2 regions of the Sulfitobacter sp. G21635-S1 genome follow, and region 2 is predicted to be linked to the other one. Evidence: riboswitches for the same ligand, from Rfam matches in the RefSeq annotation. Region 2 holds a riboswitch; the other holds the start of a gene.
The links. A riboswitch is a leader RNA that binds a small molecule or an ion and turns the genes downstream of it on or off. The one in region 2 is predicted to bind cobalamin.
Positions count from the first base shown of each region.

Region 1: another riboswitch for cobalamin. It lies ahead of nrdH (glutaredoxin-like protein NrdH); the one in region 2 lies ahead of O4H53_RS20700 (CbtB domain-containing protein).

Region 1 covers NZ_JAPWGV010000004.1:179,522-184,277, forward strand. The annotation lists gene nrdF (class 1b ribonucleoside-diphosphate reductase subunit beta) at 1-209, opposite strand, end outside; gene nrdE (class 1b ribonucleoside-diphosphate reductase subunit alpha) at 218-2,299, opposite strand; gene nrdI (class Ib ribonucleoside-diphosphate reductase assembly flavoprotein NrdI) at 2,368-2,784, opposite strand; gene nrdH (glutaredoxin-like protein NrdH) at 2,795-3,016, opposite strand; cobalamin riboswitch at 3,113-3,304, opposite strand; cobalamin riboswitch at 3,432-3,632, shown strand; gene O4H53_RS06685 (aromatic ring-hydroxylating oxygenase subunit alpha) at 3,754-4,756, shown strand, end outside.
Region 2 covers NZ_JAPWGV010000025.1:38,259-43,014, reverse strand. The annotation lists gene cobW (cobalamin biosynthesis protein CobW) at 1-68, opposite strand, end outside; gene O4H53_RS20715 (DUF1636 domain-containing protein) at 65-439, opposite strand; gene O4H53_RS20710 (hypothetical protein) at 436-948, opposite strand; gene O4H53_RS20705 (CbtA family protein) at 956-1,648, opposite strand; gene O4H53_RS20700 (CbtB domain-containing protein) at 1,841-1,999, opposite strand; cobalamin riboswitch at 2,044-2,260, opposite strand; gene O4H53_RS20695 (DMT family transporter) at 2,506-3,411, shown strand; gene pncB (nicotinate phosphoribosyltransferase) at 3,456-4,748, opposite strand.

The DNA of each region.
Region 1 (4,756 bases), on a different contig from region 2:
AGCGTCAAGCCAGTGAACACGCGGATTGTCAGGCGCTGTTCTTCCTCCGACAGCTGCGACCAGCTTTGGATGTCGTTCGACAGCGGCATCTTTTCCGGCAGCCAGAAGTTCACCGTCAGACGGTTCCAGATTTCCAGGTCCTTGTCGTCCTGCAAACGGTTCCAGTTGATCGCGCGCGGCACGGGGCGGGAATGGGTCAGATCTTTCATTTCGGTCCTCACAACGAGCAGGAGACGCAGCCCTGCACCTCGGTTCCTTCCAGCGCCAGTTGGCGAAGGCGGATGTAATAGATTGTCTTGATGCCTTTCTTCCAGGCGTAGATCTGGGCGCGGTTGATGTCGCGGGTGCTGGCGGTGTCCTTGAAGAACAGCGTCAGCGACAGGCCCTGATCCACATGCTGCGTCGCGGCGGCATAGGTGTCGATGATCGCCTCCGGCCCGATTTCATAGGCATCCCGGTAGTACTCAAGATTGTCATTGGTCATATAGGGCGCCGGGTAATAGACGCGGCCCAGCTTGCCCTCCTTGCGGATCTCGATCTTCGAGGTGATCGGGTGGATCGACGAGGTCGAATTGTTGATATAGCTGATCGACCCGGTCGGCGGCACGGCCTGAAGGTTGCGGTTGAACAACCCGTCCTTCATGACCTCTTCTTTCAGCGCGTTCCAGTCCTGACGGCTGGGCACCTCGATGCCGAACTGGTCGAACAGGGCCTTGACGCGCGCGGTTTCGGGCAGCCAGTCCCGTTCGACATAGGTATCGAAAAAACTGCCATCGGCGTATTTCGACGCTGCGAAACCGGCAAAGCTGCGGCCGCGTTCGCGCGCCAATGCGTTAGATGCGCGCAGACAGTGGAACAGCACCGTAGCGAAATAGATGTTGGTGAAATCCACGCCCTCGGCGCTGCCGTAGTGGATGTGCTCGCGCGCGAGGAAACCGTGCAGGTTCATCTGCCCGAGCCCGATGGCATGTCCTTCGTCGTTGCCCCGGCGCACGGAAGGCACCGAGTCGATGGCCGACAGTTCCGACACCGCGTTCAACGCCCGGATCGCCGCCTGCACCGTGCCCCCCAGATCGCCACCATCCATTGCCTTGGCGATGTTGAGCGACCCGAGGTTGCAGGAGATATCGGTGCCCAGATGCTTGTAGCTCAGATCGTCGTTGAACTCGGAGGCCTCGCTGACCTGGAGAATCTCGGAACACAGGTTCGACATGACGATGCGCCCCTTGACCGGGTTGGCGCGGTTCACCGTGTCTTCGAACATGATATAGGGATAGCCCGATTCAAACTGGATCTCGGCCAGCGTCTGGAAGAACGCCCGCGCGTTGATCTTTTTCTTTCGGATCCTGGGGTTGTCCACCATCTCGTGGTATTTCTCGGTCACCGAGATTTCCGAGAAAGGCACCTTGTAGACCCGTTCCACATCATGCGGCGAGAACAGGTACATATCCTCGTTCTTCTTGGCCAGGGTAAAGGTGATGTCGGGGATGACCACGCCCAGCGACAGGGTCTTGATCCGGATCTTTTCATCCGCATTCTCGCGCTTGGTGTCGAGGAAACGCAGGATATCGGGGTGGTGCGCGTTCAGATAGACGGCTCCGGCGCCCTGACGCGCGCCCAGCTGGTTGGCATAGGAAAAGCTGTCTTCCAGCAGTTTCATCACCGGGATCACCCCGGACGACTGGTTCTCGATCCCTTTGATCGGCGCACCATGTTCGCGCAGGTTGGTCAGCAGCAGGGCCACGCCGCCGCCGCGCTTGGACAATTGCAGGGCCGAATTGATGCCCCGCCCGATGCTTTCCATGTTGTCTTCCAGACGCAGCAGGAAACAGGAGATCAGCTCGCCCCTTTGCGCCTTGCCCGCGTTCAGGAAGGTCGGTGTTGCGGGCTGGAACCGGCCTGCGATGATCTCGTTCATCAGGCGCATCGCGTCGTCTTCGCTGCCGCGCGCCAGCGTCAGGGCGACCATCACCACGCGGTCTTCGAAGCGTTCGAGATAGCGTTTTCCATCGAGCGTTTTCAGCGTGTAGCTGGTGTAGTATTTGAACGCGCCCAGGAAGGTCGGAAAACGGAATTTCAGGGCAAAGGCTGCCGCCCAGATCCGGTGCAGGAAGCCGCGGTCATATTGCTTCAGCACGGCCTCTTCGTAAAAGCCTTCGCTGACCAGATAGTCCAGCTTTTCATCCAGCGAATGAAAGAACACCGTGTTCTGGTTCACATGCTGCAGGAAGTACTGCCGCGCCGCCATGCGGTCGGCGTCGAAACGGATATGCCCCTGATCGTCATAGAGGTTCAGCATCGCGTTCAGCGCGTGGTAGTCGAGCCCCTGCCATTCGGCAGGCACCGCTGCGGCCGGGGCGCTGTCGGTCAGTTCGCGGTCAAGAGTTGCGTTTTCCAAAATCTGTCCAATCCATCCAGGACACGGGCGACATCACCGTCGGTCCCCGCGAGTTCAAAGCGATACAGCACCGGCACGGCGCATTTTCTGGCGATCACATCGCCCGCCAGCGCATAGGTCGCGCCGAAGTTCCGGTTGCCCGAGGCGATGACCCCGCGCAACAGCGCACGGTTGCGCGCGATGTTGAGAAAGCGGATCACCGGTTTGGGAACCGCGCCGCGCCCCTGCCCGTCCGCAAAGGTCGGTGTGACCAGCACAAAGGGCGCGTCGGGAGCGGGCAGCGGCGCTTCGGGGTCCGGCGGAATACGCGCCGCCGCCAGACCGGTCCGGCCCACGAAACGATGCGTGTTCTGCGACCGGGACGAGAAATAGACCAGCCCGCCCATTGCCGCGCCCTCAGATCATCGCGCTGATCTTGTCGGGGCGGAATCCGGCCCAGTGATCATCGCCTGCCACCACGACGGGGGCCTGCCGATAGCCCAGGCCCTGCACCAGTGCCATTGCCGCGGCATCCTCGGTCAGGTCGATCAGCTGAAAATCAATGCCGCGCATCTCAAGCGCGCGGGTGGTTGCGGTGCATTGCACGCAGGCCGGTTTCGAATAGACTGTAATGGTCATTTGCCCTGTCCTCACTATGGTGTTGGCACGAAAGCAAGGGCACGGGATCGGGCGCCAGCGGCACCGGAACACGCGCCCCGGCCCTCCGCCGCGGTCGTCATCTATGGTGCTCCGGCAGGTCTCCTGACTCGCAGCTCGGGTGTCGCGACCCCCTTCCCGGTGCGGCATGCACCAGTGGTAACGGGACGTGACTCGCTGCTTACAGTTGCGGGGGCAGTGCCGGATTTTCACCAGCTTCCCTTTTCACCGGCAAGACGAGTCGCCGGCACCAAAGCAACTGCATATTGGGTGAACTTGAGGCAAACTGTCAATATATAGATGTCGGCCTTTTTACCTTCCCTTCCGGGAAAATGCGTTGCTGTCTTTTCCAAGAGTGTTTTGGTCGCAAATAAATCTTCATAAAACATGCGTCCGGCCTATCATGGCGGCACAAGGTGCGGGCTTCGGTCCGAGAATTGGGAAGCCGGCGAAAATCCGGCACTGCCCCCGCAACGGTAAGATCGTAATGCGGCGCATCAACGGCCACTGGGCAGGAGGAGCCCGGGAAGGCGTTGCGCCTCGGGCCCTCACGGGCTGCGATCAAGTCCGGAAACCAGCCTTGGTGAAGTTGTTCAACCGCGGGTGGCGGTCTTGGCACTGAATTGGCGCGCGGCACCTCCCAGAGGCTGCGGCCCATCGGTGTCTTGTGCTGTCATCTGCCCAAATCGATCCGCGGGGCGCGGCAGGAGACCAGAAAGATGACCCACCCACTCAGCGACCTGCTGGCACGGCGCCGCGCCGGCCATGCGCTGGAACAACCCTTCTACACCGATCCCGACGTCTTTCGCGCGGATATGGAAACGATTTTCTACCGCGACTGGCTGTTCGCCGTCCCTGCCTGCGAACTGACCAAAGCGGGCAGCTATGTCACCCATCAGGTCGGCAGCTACGGCGTGGTCATCGTGCGCGGTTCCGATGGCGTGATCCGCGCCTTTCACAATTCCTGCCGCCATCGCGGATCGGTCATCTGCAACAAGGCAAAGGGCGTGTCGCCCAACCTGGTCTGCCCCTATCACCAATGGACATACAGTCTGGACGGAAAGCTGTTGTGGGCCCGCGAAATGGGGCCTGATTTCGATCCGTCACAGCATGGGTTGAAGCCGGTCCATTGCCGGGATCTGCAGGGGCTGATCTATATCTGCCTTGCCGATGAAGCGCCCGATTTCGAGGCTTTCGCCGCCCTCGCGCAGCCCTATCTTGCGGTGCATGACCTGAGCGACGCCAAGGTCGCGCATGAGACAAGCATCATCGAAGACGGCAACTGGAAACTGGTCTGGGAAAACAACCGCGAATGTTACCATTGCGGGGGCAACCATCCGGGCCTGTGCCGGTCCTTTACCGATGATCCGACCGTCACCGGCATCGAGGAAGGGGAGACACCGCCGCATCTTCAGACCCATTTCGACCGGCTGGAAGATCAGGGCTATCCCTCGCAATTCCGCATGGCCGAGGACATGCAATACCGCCTTGCGCGGATGCCGCTTCTGCCGGGTGCCAAGAGCTTTACGATGGATCTGAAACCCGCAGTGACAAAGTTTCTCGGGCGGGTCCGGGACGACACCGCCGGCACGTTGCTGAAATACCATTACCCCACCACCTGGAACCATTTCCTGCCGGATCATTCCATCGTCTTTCGCGTCACACCGCTGACGGCGACGACAACGCAAGTCACGACCAAATGGCTGGTCCACAAGGATGCCG
Region 2 (4,756 bases):
AGCGTGGTTTTGCCAGCGCCCAGAAACCCGGTGATCACGGTCACGGGAATTTTGCTCAGGTCATTCATTCGGCAGCCTCCAAAGGCAGGGTAAAGGGGGGAACACGCGCAAGGCTCTGCTTGCGGAAAATCACGGGGCGCTCACGCCAGGGCACCAGCCCGTCGGCACTAGCGGCATAGGCGGCGGCACCGGACAGGATATCGGGGGCATCCGCCGGGGTCAGACGGCCATAGACATAGGTCCATTTGCCCGGCTCCGACAGCGCCACCGCTGCCCCCTGCGAACAGGCGGACAGACAGGCCACCCCGACGATCTCGACCGCGTCAGGTGCCCCCGCTTCGGTCAATGCGCTGTGCAGCAGCGCGCCGGGCCGGGGGGCATCCTCTTCCAGCACCTCACCCGCGCGGCAGGTGGTGCAGACATAAAGCGTTGCGGTCATTCCACCTCCACCACGGCCCGGGCCGTTACCGGCGTGCCCTCCACCTCCAGCGGATGATGATCGTTGCTGTTCAACGTTACCTCGATCTCCACCTGGCCTTTGGGCAGGCCATCCAGATGCATCCAGGGGCCATAGATCCGGGCCAGCTTGACGCCGTTCGCATAGACATGCGCATGGCCCTGCCCCGGTTGATGGGGCAGGCTGGCGTTCTGCGGCGAAAACTCGAAATTCTCGACCATGACATGCAGGTTATAGCCCGCCATCGGGTCCGGGCTGATCATGATCTGAACCTCGGGCGCGGCATCCGCCGGGACCGCAATCGGCGTCTCGTGCATCTTGGCATGATCCATCCCGCCGACAGTCATGCCCCCGTGATCCATCCCGCCATGCTGGGCCGCATCCCCATGATCATGCCCGTCAAAGGTGATCCCGTTGCCCGCCGCAAAGGCAAAGCCGAGACCGCCTCCGAAGACAAGGCCGATGACGAAAAGCGCAAGCGTTCTGCCCATCACACCCTCACGCCGCCTGGGCGGCATGCTCCCCTTCGCGCTGCCAGAAATAGCCCGCAAAGCACCCGAGCAACACCCAGGCCGCCAGACCGACGCCGAGCGCACGCGCCGCGAACAGCGCGCCGATCTCGGTCGGGACAGGACCGGTAAAGGTCTCGGGCTCCGGCGCGCCGATCAGATGCGGTGCGGCCAGCAACAGCGCCGCCGCACTCCAGGCCGCCCAGTTCTGGCCAAAGGCCAGCAGCCAGAGCGCCACACAGGCCGCAATCGCCGTCGCAAACCACCAGACCTGCCGCAGAGCCACATCGGCGGCAGCCACACCGGGCACTTCCGGGGCAAGGGTAAATCCGGGGGCCAGATGAAAGGCCACGAAACCGGCCACGCCCCACAGGATACCCCAACGCCCGTCGATCCGCGCACCGCGGTCCTCGCCAAAGCTCATGGCCGCAACCAGGATCAGCGCATAACCGGTATAGGTCAGCATGGTGAAAATCACGCTCAACCCGTCGCGCATCAGGTCGAAACCGGGCAAGGCGGGATGGGCGCTGACCGCCTCTGCGCCGAAATGGACCAGTTCCCCGCTTTCATAAAGCTCCGCATGCAGCAGCACAGGCTGCACAAATACCAGTTGCAGCAGGCCGATGATCGCACCCGCCAAAGCCCCTGCAAAAAGGGCGGAAACCAAAAACCGTGAAGTCATAACGAGATCCTCTTGCTTTCATGGCAACGCGCCGGCACCGATACCAATCAACGCAAACACGCCGCCGAAAATCGGCAGCGCCTCAAGCTGATAAAGGTCTTTGACCGGAACGCGCTGCGTTGTTCACCAGGGGGAACGGGGTCACCGCCTGCTTTGACGCGGCTCAGACCTGATCCCGATGGCCCATAGGGGTCAGTGGCAGGGGAAACCTGTGGCATGGCGCACATCATGCGCGGCATCATGCAACGCGGCGGCCTGAACGTGCCCGGTCAGCGTGATCAGGGCAAGGCCCAGAACGGCGGCAAAGATCGCGGGAACAAAGCGGCTGGCGGTCTGCGACTTGGCAGTCATTGTAGTCATGGTCTTCTCCTTGCCGTCACACCCGACGACCTGTTTCAAGTTTCTCACGCCTGGCAGGTCTCCTGGCTCACGGGTCGATGCCTTTGCCCGCCTTCCCCGACCGAATGGTCAAGTGGCACGTTGGGCACAGACTCTCCGCTTACAGTCGCGGGGGCGGCTTCCGTTTCAGGCTGTGCGGCCCTTACGGAATTCCCTGTTCGGTTCCACACCCAAAGGGGCGCTTACGGGAACACCAAGCAAGCCCAATGTTGCACTTCGGCCCAGCCAAGGCAAGGCTCATTCACGACAACTCATGCGCCGAATGCGCTTGCCCGCAGCAACGCCTTGCGCTGTCTGGAAATGCCGGCCCCGGTGCGCAATCCCCGGTACTCCGGCCCCGGATCGGGTGGTGGCCTGCCCGCGTCCGACCATAACGTTTCAATTTCCTCTGGCCCTGCTCTGCCCTGCGGCCCATAACAGGCGGACAACCCTCCCCCTCTGACAGGAGCCTTCGCCGCGTGAGCCGAACCACCCTCGCGATTCTCTATTCGCTGTTTGCGATCCTGTTGTTCGATGGCATGGGGCTGATCATCAAACACCTCTCCGGCAGCTACGGGGCCGCCGAACTTTCTGCCTACCGCAACCTGGTGGGGCTGATCCCGGCACTTCTGGTCCTCTGGACTTCCCGGGACTGGCACGCCAAAGGACGCAGCCTGCACATGCGGCAATGGAAACTGGCCCTGCTGCGCGGGCTGATCCTGACCTTCGCGCAATATTTCTTTTACCTGTCGCTGGGCATCCTGACCTTTGCCACCGCCTCCACCATCTCCTATTCCAACGCAGTCTTTGTCACCGCACTCGCCGTGCCCCTGCTGGGCGAAAAGGTCGGGCTGGTGCGCTGGGCCGCGGTGCTGGTCGGCTTTGCCGGGGTGGTGATGATCGTGGGCCCGGGCCGGGACAGCTTTTCGCTGGCGGCCCTGCTGCCGCTGGGCGCGGCGCTTTGTTATGCGCTGACCGCCGTTACCGCCCGGATGATGGACGACGGCCCGCCAACAGCCCTGATCAACCTGTATTCCACCGGCGTCGCGACCCTGGGTGCGCTGGTGCTGACGCTGGCCACGGGCGGTTTCACGCCAATGCAGGACAGCACGGACCTGCTGTGGATTGTGGCGATGGGCGGGCTCGGCGGATTTGCCGTGCTGGTGCTGGTGACGGCCTACCGCATGACTGAACAGAGCAACCTTGCACCGTTCGGCTATTTCGGCATCCCGCTGGCCTTTGTCCTGGGCTGGCTGTTCTACGGCGAAGCGCCCTGGTCCGAGCTGTTCCCCGGCGCGCTGCTGCTGGCAGGTGGCGGATTGCTGATCATCTGGCGGGAACGGCAGATGAACGCGGCAGGGCGCGAGGTGACCACGCCAAAGTAGACACCCGTGCTTTGCCCCCATCGGCCGGGGCCGTTGCGCGCGTTCTAGACCACAACCTCCTGACGGTCCTGCGCGCCAACCCCGAACACCCGCTTGTAGCGCTCGATCTCTTCGGCCGGACCCATCGCCTTGTTGGGATTGTCCGACAGCTTCACCGTCGGCCTGCCATTGGCCGCCACGGCCTTGCACACCAGCGAGAAAGGGGCCAGCGCATCATCTTTCACCAGGCCCCTGAAATCATTGGTCAGCAATGTGCCCCAACCGAAGGAGACATTCACCTTTCCGGCGAATTTTCCGTGCAGTTCCCGTATCTTGTCCACATCCAGACCATCGCTGAAGATCACCCGCTTCTGGGTCGGATCCTCACCCCGCGACTTCCACCAGTCGATGGCAATCTGCGCGGCCTTGACCGGGTCGCCGCTGTCCACGCGAATGCCTGTCCAGCCGGCAAGCCAGTCCGGCGCATTGTCGAGGAAACCCTTGGTGCCATAGGTGTCCGGCAGGATGATCCGCAGGTTCCCGTCATGCTCCTCGTGCCAGTCCGACAACACCTCGTAGGGGGCCTGCGCCAGCGCCGCGTCATCTTCGGCCAATGCAGCGTAAACCATTGGCAACTCATGCGCATTTGTCCCGATCGCCTCCAGCTCGCGGCTCATCGCGATCTTGCAGTTCGAGGTCCCGGTAAAGGCCTTGCCCAGGCCTTCCTGCATGGCCTGTACGCACCAGTCCTGCCAGAGGTAGCTGTGCCGCCTGCGGGTGCCGAAATCGGCCACGGAGAGGTCAGGGATCTCGCGCAGGACAGCGATCTTTTCCCAGACACGGGTCATCGCGCGGGCATAGAGCACCTGCAGTTCGAAGCGGCCCATCGTGTCCAGCACCGCCCGGCCCCGCAGTTCCATCAGCACCGCCAGCGCGGGAATTTCCCACAGCATGACCTCGTGCCATTTGCCTTCGAAGGTCAGCTCATATTGGTCGCCACGCCGCTCTAGGTGGTAGGGCGGCAGGCGCAGCCCCTCGAACCATTCCATGAAATCGGGCCGGAACATCTGACGCTTGCCGTAAAAGGTATTGCCCCGCAGCCAGGTGCTTTCGCCCCGGCTGAGGCTGAGCGAGCGGATATGGTCCAGCTGCTCGCGCAGCTCGCCCTCGTCGATCAGCTTGGCCAGAGGCACGTGGTCAGACCGGTTGATCAGCGAGAACGTGACCTCGGTATCCGGTTTGTTGCGGAAAATGGATTGACACATCAACAGCTTGTAGAAATCCATGTCGATCAGGGACCGGACGATCGGGTCGATCTTCCACTTGTGATTCCAGACGCGGGTTGCGATATCGACCATCAGTTATT